DNA from 2 places in the Solibacillus sp. FSL H8-0538 genome. Region 1 is predicted to be linked to the other one. Evidence: riboswitches for the same ligand, from Rfam matches in the RefSeq annotation. Region 1 holds a riboswitch; the other holds the start of a gene.
The links. Region 1 has a riboswitch for thiamine pyrophosphate ahead of thiT (energy-coupled thiamine transporter ThiT). Riboswitches for the same ligand answer to the same signal wherever they lie in the genome.
Positions count from the first base shown of each region.

Region 1 (7,933 bases):
CTAAAATGGTTGACTTGCTAAAAGACAAAAGAACGCATGCACAAAGTCAATTTGCACAAGCCGAAATGAAACAAAATCAATATATTTTAGATGTTAAAAGTAAGCTTCCGAATCGCGAGTCACAATTATTTAGTGTAATTGATGCAGCAACAGTAAATATGTATCAATTGGAAAACGCATTAGACGAGGAAGCAACTTATTATAATGAACAAGCTATAGAGTCTCGACAGCAATATGAAGCGGTAAATGAACAGCTCAAAGAAGCGAATAAACGTTTTGGCGAACAGAAAATGTTAAACGAGCGTATTGAGAAGTTTCAACAGCGTCAAGTTCAATTGAATCAATTACAGCTCCAAGCAACGCATTTTGAACAGCAACAGCAGCGTTATGAACTGGCAAATAGGGCGAGCAATATTGAGCCATTGGAATTTGAATATAAAAAAGTATATGAACAAGAGCAACGCCAAATCGAAGTAGTGTTAACAGCACAAAAGAACGTTCAGCAATCAGGTGAAGCATTTGTACAAGCTCAAACTGTTTTTGATGCAGAAAAAGAAAAGGATACTGAACGTGAACAATTAGTAAAAACAATTTCTAAGCTTGAGCAACTCGTACCGATTTACAATGACGCGGCAACTATGCAGGCTAACATTCAACAATTAGAGCTTAATGTTGAAAAAGCGAAAGGATTATTTAATAATTTAACGCTGGAAATGCAGAAGAAAAAGGAAGAACAAGCTACACAACGGTCAAACATTGATGAATTAGAGTCTAAAGTAGCTGCATATGAAAACGTATTTCTACAACATCAGCAGCTACAACGCAATATTGAGCTTGTAGAGGAAACGCTTGAGCTACAAAATAATGTTCGAATTTATACAGCGGCAGCGAATGAGCAGCAGGAAAACGCATTAAAAGCACAGGCAGAATTTACACAATTAGAAAGTCAAATGCGTAGTAATCAAGCGGCTTTTTTAGCGGCTAATTTACAGCATGGTCATGCATGTCCTGTATGCGGTAGCACCGAGCATCCGTCACTGCATACACAATCAGCGAGTAGCGTAGATGAAAAAACTGTAGCCCAATTACGTGCAGTAGCGGATGAAGAAATGAAACACTATTATGCCGCTAAATCAAAGCTAGATGCTGAAACTGCGAACTTTGAAAAGAAACACCTGCAGCTTGAATCGAACGCATTAACTATGACGGAACTACCAGCATATAAAGCAACGTTAGCCCAACAGCAGCAACAGTTAACTATTTTAAAGCAACAGCAGCAGCAACTAATCGCTAATAAGGCGAGTTTAAAACAAGTAATAGAGGAAATTGAAAAGCTGCAGGTGCGTATAGAAAATGGGCGTACATTCCTAAGCAAAAACGAAACAGAACTAGCGCAGGAACAAGGGAAGCTAGCGCAAAGTAAACAAGCCATGCTCCCACAATATCAAACCGTAGAAGATGTTAATTACGCATTGCAATCTGAAAAAACTCGATTAACTTTATTACAAAAAGCATTTGAAACGGCAACAATACAGCTACAGCAAGCTGAAGTAAACCAAGAAAAATGTAAAGTGAGCTTAATGAATGTAGGGACCCGTCTGAAAGAATTGCAAAATGAAATAGTTGAGACGAAGGAACGCTTTAATAAAGCTCTCCAAACAGAAGGCTTTATAACACCAGAGGCATATAGTCAGGCAAAGCTACGTGTAGAAGAGCGCCAAGCAATTGTGAAAGCGTTGGAAGAGTATAAACAACAATTGCACACATTAACAGTGCAGATTAATGAGGATATGCCACAATTAGAAGGTAAAGAGCTTGTGGATTTAAACGAACTTGAACAACAGCTACAACAAGTAAATAGACAAGTAGAAGATGTACTGTCTGCATTAAAAAACAATGAAAACTATGAAAAGCAATGCCGCTCTACTTTAACAAGTTTATTACAGGTAGCGCAGGAAATTGAAGAATCCAAAGCAAAGCTCTCAAAGGTTGAGCATGTTTATGATTTAGTACGTGGTCAAAATGAACATAAAATTTCATTTGAACGCTTTGCTCAAATTGGCTATTTGGAAAAAGTAACGCAAGCAGCGAATGAGCGTTTACGTATATTATCAGACGGACAATATTATTTACAATGTACAGGGCGAAAAGAAGGGAATGCACAAAGTGGTTTAAGTATTGATGTGTTTGACAGCAATACAGGTCAAACACGCGATGTCAAAACACTATCAGGCGGAGAAAAATTTAATGCTTCACTTTCATTAGCCCTCGGAATGGCGGATGTTATTCAAGGGGTGCAAGGGAGCGTGCATATTGACACAATGTTTATTGATGAAGGCTTCGGTACATTAGATGAAGAATCATTGCGTAAAGCAATAGATATTTTAATTGATCTTCAGCAAACAGGTCGATTAATTGGAGTTATTTCGCACGTTGCAGAACTAAAAGCCGCAATGCCAGCAATCCTTCATGTTGAAAAGCTGAAAGAAGGCTACAGCCGTACTTCCATTGTGATTAAATAAAAAAGAGGTAGCTTGTTCGCACGTTGCGAAGGGCTACCTCTTTCTAATTATTTTTTGCGAGTTGTTGTAGTAGAGTTAGACAGGGCTGATTTATTAATGACAATTTTTTTAATGATTGGATAAACAATCGGGGCAACTTTTACGGCCGTTTTAAAAATTTTTCCAATATTCATAGTGCTTGCACTCCTTTAGATAATGGTTTAATTAGTTTAATATACCCTAATTTTTAGTGTCTATGAACATTAGCGCAATACTTTAACACCTTGGATGACATTCCAAATAACAATGAAGAATGAGGCTAATGCATATAAGCCCATCAGTAGGAACATAGACGTAAAAACTGTGTCACCCCAATTTGGTTCATTGCCACTAAGGATGACTGTAAATAAGAAAAAGGCAGCAATAATTATACCAATAACAAATGGGATTACATGTGATAATAACGCACGTTTTGCATGATAACGAACCTCTTCATCCTGAGAAATTAGAAAGACGATAATCGGTAATAAAAATGGCGCAAAAAAGATGCTAAAATAATTAAGTGCGCTCAAGCCTTTCGTATTGTCCATAAAAATCAGCTCCTTTGTAAATTATACGAATAGGGCAAACAAAAAGATTCGTAATGAAAACAAAAAAATCTGTTGTTGAATTATAGTGCTGCGTTCAGTACAATGAGTATGTTCTAGCAATTTAAGATGTATGCCCACAAGGGGGGCCGATTTGTCGGCTGAGATTGTACACGTATGTACTGACCCTTCGAACCTGTAAGTTAACACTTGCGCAGGGATGTGGATAGAAACCGACTTCTAACCGACGTCAGGCTCTGTCCTGATGTCGGTTTTTTTTATTGTCTAGCCATTCGAGTCACACCATCTAGGTTGAGGCTGACACGATGTCAGTACTATCGATAATGTCGTATGGACGCTGAGTTATTGCTCATACATGCGCGAATGTGCTTTTCTAATTGTCGTCAGGCTTTGCAGTTTCTATTCCTTCTCAAATCCTACATCGGAAAAAAGAGAGGAGATTTGTTATGAACAACAAACGTTTATTAATGCTCGTAGAAATCGCGATTTTCGCAGCAATCGGCATTATTTTAGACCAATTAACATTTACGCTTTGGGCACAGGGCGGATCCATTAGCTTAGTCATGGTGCCAATTATATTAATGTCCATTCGCTGGGGACTATCAGCAGGACTCGCAACGGGCTTACTCATTGGCGTACTTCAAATGATGTTCGGTGCGTACATTTTACACTGGGCGCAGGCACTACTAGATTACGGCATTGCTTTTACTGTCGTTGGTTTAGCTGGAATTGTACGCCAACCATTATTAACGGCTGCAGCAAGGGCAGATAAAACAAAAATTGCTGTTTTTATCGTGATCGGAACGGTTTTAGGTGGTTTTTTACGTTACGTTGCGCATACATTAGCAGGCGTTATCTTTTTTGCGGAATATGCAGGAGACCAAAATGTATGGGCGTATTCGATAATTTATAATGGAACGTATATGCTTCCGGCGACAATATTAACAGCTATTGTTGCAGTATTATTATTTACTTCTGCACCAAAGCTTCTACAAGCAAAATGATAAAAAGTGTAGTTCGTTTTTTATAGCGAACTACACTTTACTTGGTAGATAAGAAAGTATAACTTTCATATCTACATAAGAAAGGACAGCATCTCGCCCTATTTTGGGCGAGATGTGTTTTTCTAATTTTTGCCGCTTGTGAGGTAGCCATAGATAAGCTAAGAACATACATTGTAATTAAGCATTTATTGAATTGATATGTAAGGTTATTCCCGTATAATGTATGATAAAAAGAGCTTCAACGATGTTTGACTTAACGAGATTTTGCGTTACTACAACAGATTTTAATTATGTTATAGTAAAGGGTAGACATTGTTACAGGAAGGACGTTTAACATGATTGTAAAAACTCAAGAAGAAATAGAAGCATTTAAAAAAATCGGCCGTATTTGTGCGGAAATTCGTGAAGCGATGAAGGCTGCGACAAAACCGGGCGTAACAACACTGGAATTAGATGAAATTGCAGGCCGTATGTTTGCGGAGGCTGGTGCGATTTCAGGTCCTAAAGGCGAATATGATTTTCCGGGCTACACTTGTATTAGTGTAAACCACGAAGTAGCGCATGGTATTCCGGGTTCTAAAGTTATCAAAGAAGGCGATATTGTTAATATTGATGTATCAGGCTCTTTAGATGGCTACTTTGCAGATACAGGGATTTCATTCGTTATTGGTGAAGGCTATGAGGATAAAGAAAAGCTTTGTGCGGTAGCAAAATCAGCATTAGATCGTGCGATAACGAAAATAAAAGCCGGTTCAAAATTAAACCAAATTGGTAAAGCAGTTGAACGTGAAGCACGTGATCACGGCTTAACAGTCATTATGAACTTAACTGGTCATGGTCTGGGTCGCTCACTTCATGAATCACCTGATCACATCTTAAACTATTATGATGCTTGGGATACGACGATTATGAAGGAAGGTATGGTGTTAGCAGTAGAGCCATTCATTTCAGCAAAAGCAGAGCATATCGTTGAATCAGGTGATGGCTGGACATTCGTTACACCAGATCAATCATTAGTTGCACAAATTGAACATTCAATTATTGTAACAAAGGATAAACCGATAATTTTAACTTTATTGGATGAAAAAGTATAACTTTCCCATCCACATAAGTAAGGACATCAACTCGCCCTATTTTGAGCGAGTTGTGTCTTTCTAATCAGAAGACTAAAAAAATCGTAGACGCCATTTAGGCGCTACGATTTTTTTAGTGTTTAAGAATGTTTTGCTTTATTTCAGGGCGAGATGTGTCTTTTTCATAAAAATAATGCCGACAATCATCACTCCGCATAAAAAGAACGCGGCAGTTGAAACGAGTAGCTCTTCAAAACCATAAGCAATAATAATGCCAATATAACTCCAAATAAAGACAAGTGGACTAATAATATCGAAATGATGATAGCGTAAATGAAGTGCAAATGCGGTACCAATTGTCATAATAATTACTGCCCATAAGGCGTTGCTGAAGCCGAAGTCTGGCCATTCGAAAAAGACATGAATATAACGAATAAAGACTAAAAATAACATTAAGGACCAGCTTAAAAGTGCAGCAATTGGCATACGTAAGTGAATACCTTCTCTGTTAAGAGGATACGTCATATAAAGTCCGAACATAGAGAGGAGTTGTAGTGCCAAGAATGTAATCGAGGCGATATAGAGCTCACTATGCCATGTAAATAAAGTGGCAACTTGTAAAACACTAATACAAACAAATAAAGCCGTTTGCAGTGTAGATACACGTAAAGGCGTATGTCGGTTTTTATAGTAGTTTATCATCCAAACGAATAAACTAACGAATATTACGATCCATAGCATATACACATAACTAGCAGGTAAGAATAAAATCGGTAAACGATTTAAAATTTCAATCGTTGCTTGTCCGTTTAATTCAAACCAATATGCGCAAGTCGTAAATGTTGCTATTACAATAAGAGACGTAAAAAGCAAAACGATGCGATCCATAACGTCCTCTCCTTTCAATAAAATTATATACATTCCTATAGTTTTCAACAACAAATACCATTTACACCTATTTTACAGTAAAATGGAAGTATCTTAACAAGGAGGAATGATATACATGAAAAAAATCAAAGATCTCGACTTATCGCTTGAACTAGACAAAAAAATGTATAAGAAAAAATTAAAAGTTCTTCAGTATGAAATGTTAAACGCTCAGCAGTTTTTATTCAATAATAAAATTGGTTTAATTATATTATTTGAAGGTATGGATGCAGCTGGTAAGGGTGGCGCGATTAAACGCCTAACAGAACGCATTGACCCGCGTGGACTCATTGTACATCCAATTTCAGCACCACAAGCACATGAATTTCGTTATAACTATATGCATCGTTTCTGGCGCAAGCTTCCACAGCATGGACAAATTTCTATCTTTGACCGGTCGTGGTATGGTCGCGTCCTAGTGGAACGTATTGAAGGTTTCGCGACAGAAACAGAATGGAAGCGTGCTTATAATGAAATTAATAATTTCGAGCAACTATTAACAGATGGGGACTATATTATCATCAAGTTTTGGATTCATATTGATGCTGACGAACAATTACAACGCTTTAATGCCCGAGCACAGGATCCATACAAGGCGTGGAAGCTGACAGAGGAAGATTGGCGTAACCGTGAAAAATTTGATTTATATAGTGAAGCCGCTGACGAAATGTTTGCAAAAACGGACTCTGAGCAGGCGCCTTGGTTTTTAATTCCAGGTAATGATAAGCAATATGCACGTATACAAGTATTAAAAGATACAATCGCACATATTGAAAAGGAAGCTGCTCGCCGTGGCTTACATATAACGAATGTATTCGACGAGGCACATAAAGAGGCCTCAGAAGCACTAGCGGAATTAGAAGCGCTAGAAGTACCAGAAGAGACAATTGAAAGAGAAGAAGATAAAAAAGAAAAGAAAAATAATGCGAAAAAGAAAAGTAAATAGCTTCACAAAATGCTATTGAAATTACAATGTTCACTAACTATGTCAATGGATTCAACATGAGTGCATAGATTTTCGTACATATGCACAACGTTTCTCGCATAGGATAAATCGTCGACTCACAATGAACGTGAACGAAACTGCTTTATCCTTCGTAGAAATGATAGGAGCAAAAAAATTAGGAATTAATGGGGGAAGCACAGCAGAAGCCTTTACCGAAGGATTAGCGATGGCGTAACTAGGAAAAGCTATTACGGAACATCCCCATTGGGAGAAAGGAATTGTATTGTGCGAAAAGATGTTAAGGAATTTATGGGGCTTATTTCAGAAAAAGGGTGATCGCGTGATTAGACTATTCGGTGACCAATGTACATTACGCACATTTATAGAATCCGATGCGAGACAATTAGCGGAGTTACTAGCGAACAATAAATATTCTTGGTCGACGTATGAGCCGCTGCACCGAGATGAGTACTACACAGAAGAAGCGCAATATAAAAAGATTTTAGAGAGCCTGCAACTGTTGCATGCAAATCGGGAGTTTTCTTTCGGCATTTATGAGATGAATTCACAGCAATTAATCGGCCATATTTCGCTATATGCCATTAAGCGCTTGCCGTATTCAAGTGCGTTCATTGGCTATTCCGTTGATAAAAGCTTTGTGGGACGGGGTATCGCTACTGAGGCAGTCAAGCTCGTGCTTGAATTTGCATTTCAAACGATTAATATTCACCGTATCGAGGCATATGTTTCACCGAAAAACGAGGGTTCTGTTCGCGTTCTTGAAAAATCAGGACTTGTACGCGAAGGCTTACTAAGAGAGCTGCTATTTATTAACGGTGAATGGGTAGACCATTATATGTATGCCATTTTACAG
Region 1 covers NZ_JBBOPI010000001.1:3,225,445-3,233,377, reverse strand. Annotated here, with positions in the region: gene MHH87_RS15585 (SMC family ATPase) at 1-2,522, shown strand, start outside; gene MHH87_RS15580 (hypothetical protein) at 2,570-2,695, opposite strand; gene MHH87_RS15575 (DUF4870 domain-containing protein) at 2,765-3,091, opposite strand; TPP riboswitch at 3,221-3,326, shown strand; gene thiT (energy-coupled thiamine transporter ThiT) at 3,556-4,113, shown strand; gene map (type I methionyl aminopeptidase) at 4,449-5,207, shown strand; gene MHH87_RS15560 (hypothetical protein) at 5,343-6,074, opposite strand; gene MHH87_RS15555 (polyphosphate kinase 2 family protein) at 6,190-7,059, shown strand; gene MHH87_RS15550 (GNAT family N-acetyltransferase) at 7,355-7,933, shown strand, end outside.

Region 2 (7,933 bases), 200 kb from region 1:
TAGAGAAAAAGCAGGAGTTGGAGGAACTTGCACAAATGAAAGCCACTGCCGCTACAAAAACGGAGGAAATTACTAGTGCAAAAGCATCCACCTCTACAATCGATAAGGATGCCAAAAAACGTGAACGCCAAATTCGACGCGCCCTTGAGGAAATTGAAGCACATATGGGCACACTTGACGAAACGATTGCCCGTCTTGAAGAGCAGCTATGCGATCCAGAAATCTTCTCCAACCACGAAAAGGCAATTACCATTCAATCGGAGCTGGATTCTTCTAAAGAAGCACATGAAACGTTTGAAATGGAATGGCTGGAGTTAAGCGAAGAACTTGAAGCATTGAAATAAGAAAAGCGCATTCGCGCCCGTTTGCACTCGGGCAAGCTGCTTGCGAGCCCTCTAGCGTGCGGCGCAAATGCCTAGACATTATCAAAAAGTTAAACTTTCTTATCGTTTAACAAAATGGGCGAGCCAGTTGCATACTTCAACTAGCTCGCCCATTTTTCATTTAACTTGAAAGCTTTTCAGCATTTGTAGTTTTTTATACGCGTTATACGTGCCATACGCCCAACCGAAACACACTGTAGTGAATGCTGCAAAAATAAAATTCAATCCCGTAAAAATTGGTTTCCATCTTGCTTTACCGGGCATAATACGAAATGGCTGTCGGTCTCCTATGCTAATACTATGAAAGACATCTATAATTCGATGTTTTCCATAAACAAATGCTAGCGGGTAACAGACGATTGCTACAAATACAAACAGCCCACCAAGAGATGCTGCAAAATACGTACCTATATTAAGGACATTAAGTAATGCAAAAAAGCCAATAGCTAACACTGCTCCTACGCCCAATAAAATAAACATTTTCCGTCGCTCTTTCAAATAGTTCAATTAGACGACCTCCTTTCTAGTTTAAAACATTCTATGATATCTAACGTTAATGTATAGCAATGGCGAGATTAACATATACATTCATTATTCCATAATATTTAGTAGTTCAAACCTTGTATTTACTTTTTTCTACATATATATTGGTCAATATGCAATTTACGCGCAAAAATTTCCACAGTTTTATTCACAAACTGAATACAGTCATATCAACATATCAACAGACTTTTCCACATTATCCACAATTCAAAATTTATTTACTCACATCAAACTGTGTAAAAAGGAATACTATATATAGATAAATCACATGTTATCCACAAGTTATTAACAGTTTGTGCATAAGTACGGATGTTCGTCTTGACATTTTCGGAAAAGCACTCAGTACCTGTGGATAATTTTTCAGAAAAGTTCCACTACAATTAGAAATTTATATTTTTCAGCAATTTCTTATCGCATTCCACTATATTTCGACAACAAAACACTTTTGCACAAAAATAAAAGGAGTTGTGATGTTCACAACTCCTTTCGTACTATAACTAGACCCAGCTCATTAACTCCATGCCAGGTCGACCATTCATTTTTAAATTGCCCCGTGCACCAGCTTCGAACATAAATGACCCAGCTGCACCAATCATTGCCGCATTGTCTGTACAAAGCTTTAATGGTGGTACATAGAACGGAATACCTTCTTCTGCAAATGTTGCTTCTAATGACGTACGCAAGCCTTTATTCGCCGATACACCTCCTGCTGCAATCACCTGCTTTACACCATATTCACGAGCTGCACGCAATGTTTTTGCTGTTAATACTTCTACAACACTATCCTGGAATCCTTTTGCAACATGTTCCGGAATAATTTCCTCACCACGTTGATCCATATTATGTTTGTAATTTATAACGGCAGATTTTAAGCCGCTGAAGCTGAAATCGTACGAGCCTTCCTCTAACCACACGCGTGGGAATGGTACCGCTACGTCTGACTCATGTGCAAGACGATCAATATGCGGGCCACCCGGGTACGGCATGTTAAGTACGCGCGCAACCTTATCATACGCCTCACCCGCTGCATCATCACGTGTTTCTCCGATTACTTCAAAGCTACCGTGCTCACGCATTAACACAAGTTCTGTATGCCCACCTGATACGACAAGTGCAAGTAACGGGAACTCCATTGGCTGCACTAGTGTGTTCGCATAAATATGGCCAGCGATGTGATGCACACCAACAAGTGGCAAGCCGTTTACAAAGGCAAATGCTTTCGCCGCGTTAATGCCAATCAGTAGTGCCCCTACTAGTCCAGGACCTTCTGTAACTGCTACTGCATCTAAATGTTGTGGCGTCATGTTCGCTTGTTGTAACGCCTCTTCAATAACGATCGTAATTTGTTCGACATGATGACGCGATGCAATTTCTGGTACAACCCCACCAAAACGTTTATGACTTTCAATTTGCGATGACACAACATTCGAGATAATTTCTGTACCGTTTTTAATAATCGCTGCAGCCGTTTCATCACAGCTTGTTTCGATTGCTAATATATATTTATCCATCATAAATTCACCCACATTACTAGAGCATCCTCTTGATTGTCCGTGTAATACCCTTTGCGAATTCCACCATCTAAGAATCCAAGCTTACGGTATAGATTTTGTGCGACCGTATTTGTAACGCGTACCTCTAGACTCATCACATCCATATGCGCCTCATGAGCTATACGGATCGCCTCACGCATGAGCCCTTCACCAATTCCTTGACCTCTCGCAGTTTCCACGACCGCTACATTCGTAATTTGTGCCGCATCAATCACAAGCCACATTCCGCAAAAGCCGATAATATTGCCTGCCACGTCCTCAGCAATTAAATAATGCGAAAACTGATTTTCTCGCATCTCATAATGAAACGAATCGAGCGTCCACGGTGTCGAAAACGTTGCTAGCTCTATTTCATACACTGCTTCAACATCCTTTGACGTCATTCTTCGGTACTGGATCATCTGCCTTGCTCCTTCTTCTGTTCCTTAATCCAGTTCGCCTCGGCCTCTGCAATACGGCGATACTGAGGTACAAAGTTATGAACAGCCTCAACTGCTGGTAGTTCTTCTATTTCCGCTAAAGCAATAAGTTCAGCTGCACGTGGTAAATCAAGAGTATATGGTGCACGTAGCATGTTATCCCCTAATGCCGCAACAATTTGATCATAATACAGTTCTACGTCCGTTCCGATAAATAACACCGGTGTATTAAGGGCCTTAAGCTTCTCCAATAATCCATCAATATGGTCATGGTGCTCCTCAATAACCACTTCTAATGACCCACCCTTATAAGCAGCCGCATACACATTTTGTCGGCGCGCATCAAACAACGGACAAATAACGGCATTACATACTCGTACATTGGCAGCAAGTGCCTTCAAGCTTGAAATGCCAACTAGCGGCTTTTGTAATGACCAAGCAAGCGTTTTTGCAAGTGTTACACCAATACGTACGCCTGTATAAGAACCTGGGCCTTCTGATATAGCAACCGCATCAATATCTGCTGGCTTCATGAATGCTTTGTCAAATAGCTCATCAATCGCTGACATAGCCCCGACCGAATGCGTTAACTTTACATTTTGTACAACCTCAGCAACTACTTTTCCGTCTTTTACAAGTGCGACAGAAAGCGGTGCATTTGCTGTTTCAATTCCTAACCAAATCATTTTAATAACTCCTCACACAGCTGGACATATGTTGCGCCCATTGGTTTAAATACAAATTTCCGAGCATTGTCATCAATTCGTGTAATTTCGATTGCTAAACGGTCCTTCGGTAAATCTTCTTCAATTAAATGTGCCCACTCTACAACTGTCACTGCATCTGCGAAGAAAATCTCATCCCAACCTAAATCCTCGTCGCTATCTGCTAGGCGGTAGACGTCTAAATGGTTAAGAGGTAATCGCCCCTCATATTGTTTCATAATCGTAAATGTTGGGCTATTCACCGTACGTTTAATGCCAAGACCTTTTGCTAATGCTTGCGTAAATGTCGTTTTGCCAGCACCAAGATCCCCTTCAAGTGTAATTGTATGTTGCGCCTCTAACAGCTCCGCTAAATCATGAGCAAGGCGTTGTGTCTCTTCTAACGAGTGTATATTTTTCTCAAATACCTTCATCCATCATAGTCCTTCCCAAAATACATTACTTCTAGTTTACTTGAACGCCGACAAATGTTCAAAACGTATCGACTTTTTTCAAAATAAAATAAAGCTGCTCAATAGTCAGTAAAACTAACATTTTGAACAGCGTTATAACTACCGCGTAGAGTACCCTCGCTTTTCTATAATCTTTTTACTAACTAATTTGTCATTTTGAAAATGAATTTCATACGCCTGTGTAAGTAATATCTCATCTAACCATACATAGACACCTGGATTGGTCTCCTCACCGCCACCACCCGCAATAGCTACTACTTCCACATAAGAAATTCCTTTTTCAAGGAGACTATATTCAGTAAAATTCATATATTTTTGCCATCTATAATTATTCGTATCTTCTATATCTCTAATTTCATTTGAGCACCCAGATAAAATAACAAGCATCAACACAATACACAAATACATAAGAAGCGTTTTCACATGCATATAACTCCTCCTAAAGAAACGGCTTTCAATTCGTTTCCTCTAGAAGTATGTTAATGATCCATTGAATGTTAAATATTTTATAGACTTCATAAGTTTTAGGCAAAAAAAAAGTTTTTATGAGGTTATTCTCATAAAAACTAAAATGGCGATTTCGAATCGGCAATCAGCAACCATGTTACCCTTACACCGTCGAATCTTCTATATATTTTGTCTAACTTAAAATCTCTCTCTTGTCATCCTATAACCTTTTGTAAAACATGATTACGTTCTAATACTTTCAATAAGAAGAAAGCTAACGCAGCTCCAGCAAACGAACTTACTACAAATGCTGGTACTAATCCAAATAGTGTTGCCTCTTGCCCCAAAACAAGTGTGGCAATTGGATATGTTGCCATTGCTCCTAGAATACCTGTACCAATAACTTCACCGATTGCTGTTGCCATTGTATTTTTTGTTTTTGAATAAACAAAACCAGCCAATAACGCTCCAAGCATACTTCCTGGGAAGGCAAACAAGCTGCCCGTTCCCATAATATTTCTTACAGTAGAAGCTAATAATGCTTGAATAACCGCATAATAAGGTCCAACGATAACTGCAGTTAAAACATTAGCTAAATGCTGCACAGGAAATATTTTCGCAAATCCAAGTGGAATATAGACAATCGTACTATTCACAGCTACAATTGCACTAATAATTGCAGTATAAGTCATTTTTTTTGTTTTGTTCAATTAACAATCTCCTCCTTATTTTGTATATTGAACTACTAGTAAGCAGCCAAAAGACAAAAAAGGATATGCCGATGCCATGCTACTTTCCTACGCTAGTATTAACTAGATCAGGTTCAAAGGGTACTTCTCAGCCTTTATGGCGCCCCTAGTAGTATTAAACATTATTATAGTTGAAAATCTAATAAGTTTCTATATTTAGCTTAATTTATTGTAGCGCTCTGTATTATGATTGAATAATCGGGGTACACCCACTATGAACCACATTTAATAGTGATTAAGTAAATTGGAGCTCCAGCATCTCTTCATAGTACGGCCAAACATTTTGAAACTAATCCGATGTTTTAGAATTTTGATCATTTCTTTATTTTTAGGCAAAAAAAAAGCCCTTATGAGATTATTCTCATAAAAACTAAAATGGCGGTCCCGACCGGGATCGAACCGGCGATCTCCTGCGTGACAGGCAGGCATGTTAACCGCTACACCACGGGACCATATCTTTAAGACATTTATTATTATACCATCATTCCTAACAGATGACAATACTTTTTAAAAAAATACTGTAAATAGTTTAACGTTGTTAATGGAAGGCATTCCTAAAAGTCATATGAAATTTGAGTACTTTTTTTGTATTCTCGAATATCAGTTACCAGCTCTTATGCGCTGTCTTAATGAAAAGGATTTTTAATTGTATTAGAAGGCTAAACATATCTGTACTATCTACAACGCCCTAGTTTCTTTTCTTGCCGTTTTATTGGTATTTATAAAGTTTTAGATGCACTGCCTATTATGGGTGTTAGGATACATTTGTAAAAAGGGATACAAGAACAAAAGCGCTAAAGCGGTTGTTTAGCCCCGACAGCTGCTTGCGAGCTCGAAGCGAAAGTAAACGCTCCACCACTTTCGTCAGAGGGCAGACCGAGAACTCGAGGGGTTGGCGCTTGCGCCTAGACGTTGCATTTACTTATTTGAATGTTATCCACACGGCGAAATTTTATAATTTCCTTAACAATTAAAAAACCCCAAGGATTTAGTTCCTTGGGGTTTCTGTTCCGCGAAGCGACGTCCTACTCTCACAGGGGGAAGCCCCCAACTACCATCGGCGCTAAAGAGCTTAACTTCCGTGTTCGGTATGGGAACGGGTGTGACCTCTTTGCCATCATCACTTCACTTGCACATAGATGTGCTTATGTTGAAAGATTGTTCTTTCAAAACTGGATAAACGGTTCATTGAAAGTTAAAATATTTGGTAATAATGTGGTTAAGTCCTCGATCGATTAGTATTCGTCAGCTCCATGTGTCGCCACACTTCCACCTCGAACCTATCTACCTCATCGTCTTTGAGGGATCTTACTTACTTGCGTAATGGGAAATCTCATCTTGAGGGGGGCTTCATGCTTAGATGCTTTCAGCACTTATCCCGTCCATACATAGCTACCCAGCGATGCCTTTGGCAAGACAACTGGTACACCAGCGGTATGTCCATCCCGGTCCTCTCGTACTAAGGACAGCTCCTCTCAAATTTCCTACGCCCACGACGGATAGGGACCGAACTGTCTCACGACGTTCTGAACCCAGCTCGCGTACCGCTTTAATGGGCGAACAGCCCAACCCTTGGGACCGACTACAGCCCCAGGATGCGATGAGCCGACATCGAGGTGCCAAACCTCCCCGTCGATGTGGACTCTTGGGGGAGATAAGCCTGTTATCCCCGGGGTAGCTTTTATCCGTTGAGCGATGGCCCTTCCATGCGGAACCACCGGATCACTAAGCCCGTCTTTCGACCCTGCTCGACTTGTAGGTCTCGCAGTCAAGCTCCCTTATGCCTTTACACTCTACGAATGATTTCCAACCATTCTGAGGGAACCTTTGGGCGCCTCCGTTACTCTTTAGGAGGCGACCGCCCCAGTCAAACTGTCCGCCTGACACTGTCTCCTACCCCGCTAAGGGGCATGGGTTAGAAGTTCAATACAACCAGGGTAGTATCCCACCGACGCCTCCTCCGAAGCTGGCGCTCCGGGATCTCTGGCTCCTACCTATCCTGTACAAGTTGTACCAAAATTCAATATCAGGCTACAGTAAAGCTCCACGGGGTCTTTCCGTCCTGTCGCGGGTAACCTGCATCTTCACAGGTACTATAATTTCACCGAGTCTCTCGTTGAGACAGTGCCCAGATCGTTACGCCTTTCGTGCGGGTCGGAACTTACCCGACAAGGAATTTCGCTACCTTAGGACCGTTATAGTTACGGCCGCCGTTTACTGGGGCTTCAATTCGCAGCTTCGCTTGCGCTAACCACTCCTCTTAACCTTCCAGCACCGGGCAGGCGTCAGCCCCTATACGTCACCTTACGGTTTTGCAGAGACCTGTGTTTTTGCTAAACAGTCGCCTGGGCCTATTCACTGCGGCTCTCATGCGCTTTAACACGCTCAAGAGCACCCCTTCTCCCGAAGTTACGGGGTCATTTTGCCGAGTTCCTTAACGAGAGTTCTCTCGCACACCTTAGGATTCTCTCCTCGACTACCTGTGTCGGTTTGCGGTACGGGCACCTCTCACCTCGATAGAGGCTTTTCTTGGCAGTGTGAAATCAGGAACTTCGTCCATACGGACTCGCCATCACAGCTCAATGTTAAAGTATGCGGATTTGCCTACATACACACCTTACTGCTTGGACGCGCACAACCAACGGCGCGCTTACCCTATCCT
Region 2 covers NZ_JBBOPI010000001.1:3,426,983-3,434,915, forward strand. Annotated here, with positions in the region: gene MHH87_RS16375 (ABC-F family ATP-binding cassette domain-containing protein) at 1-344, shown strand, start outside; gene MHH87_RS16380 (hypothetical protein) at 501-890, opposite strand; gene tsaD (tRNA (adenosine(37)-N6)-threonylcarbamoyltransferase complex transferase subunit TsaD) at 1,424-2,440, opposite strand; gene rimI (ribosomal protein S18-alanine N-acetyltransferase) at 2,437-2,880, opposite strand; gene tsaB (tRNA (adenosine(37)-N6)-threonylcarbamoyltransferase complex dimerization subunit type 1 TsaB) at 2,877-3,584, opposite strand; gene tsaE (tRNA (adenosine(37)-N6)-threonylcarbamoyltransferase complex ATPase subunit type 1 TsaE) at 3,581-4,036, opposite strand; gene MHH87_RS16405 (hypothetical protein) at 4,175-4,504, opposite strand; gene thiW (energy coupling factor transporter S component ThiW) at 4,738-5,232, opposite strand; TPP riboswitch at 5,300-5,389, opposite strand; tRNA gene MHH87_RS16415 (tRNA-Asp) at 5,648-5,723, opposite strand; rRNA gene rrf (5S ribosomal RNA) at 6,284-6,399, opposite strand; rRNA gene MHH87_RS16425 (23S ribosomal RNA) at 6,487-7,933, opposite strand, start outside.
Region 2: another riboswitch for thiamine pyrophosphate. It lies ahead of thiW (energy coupling factor transporter S component ThiW); the one in region 1 lies ahead of thiT (energy-coupled thiamine transporter ThiT).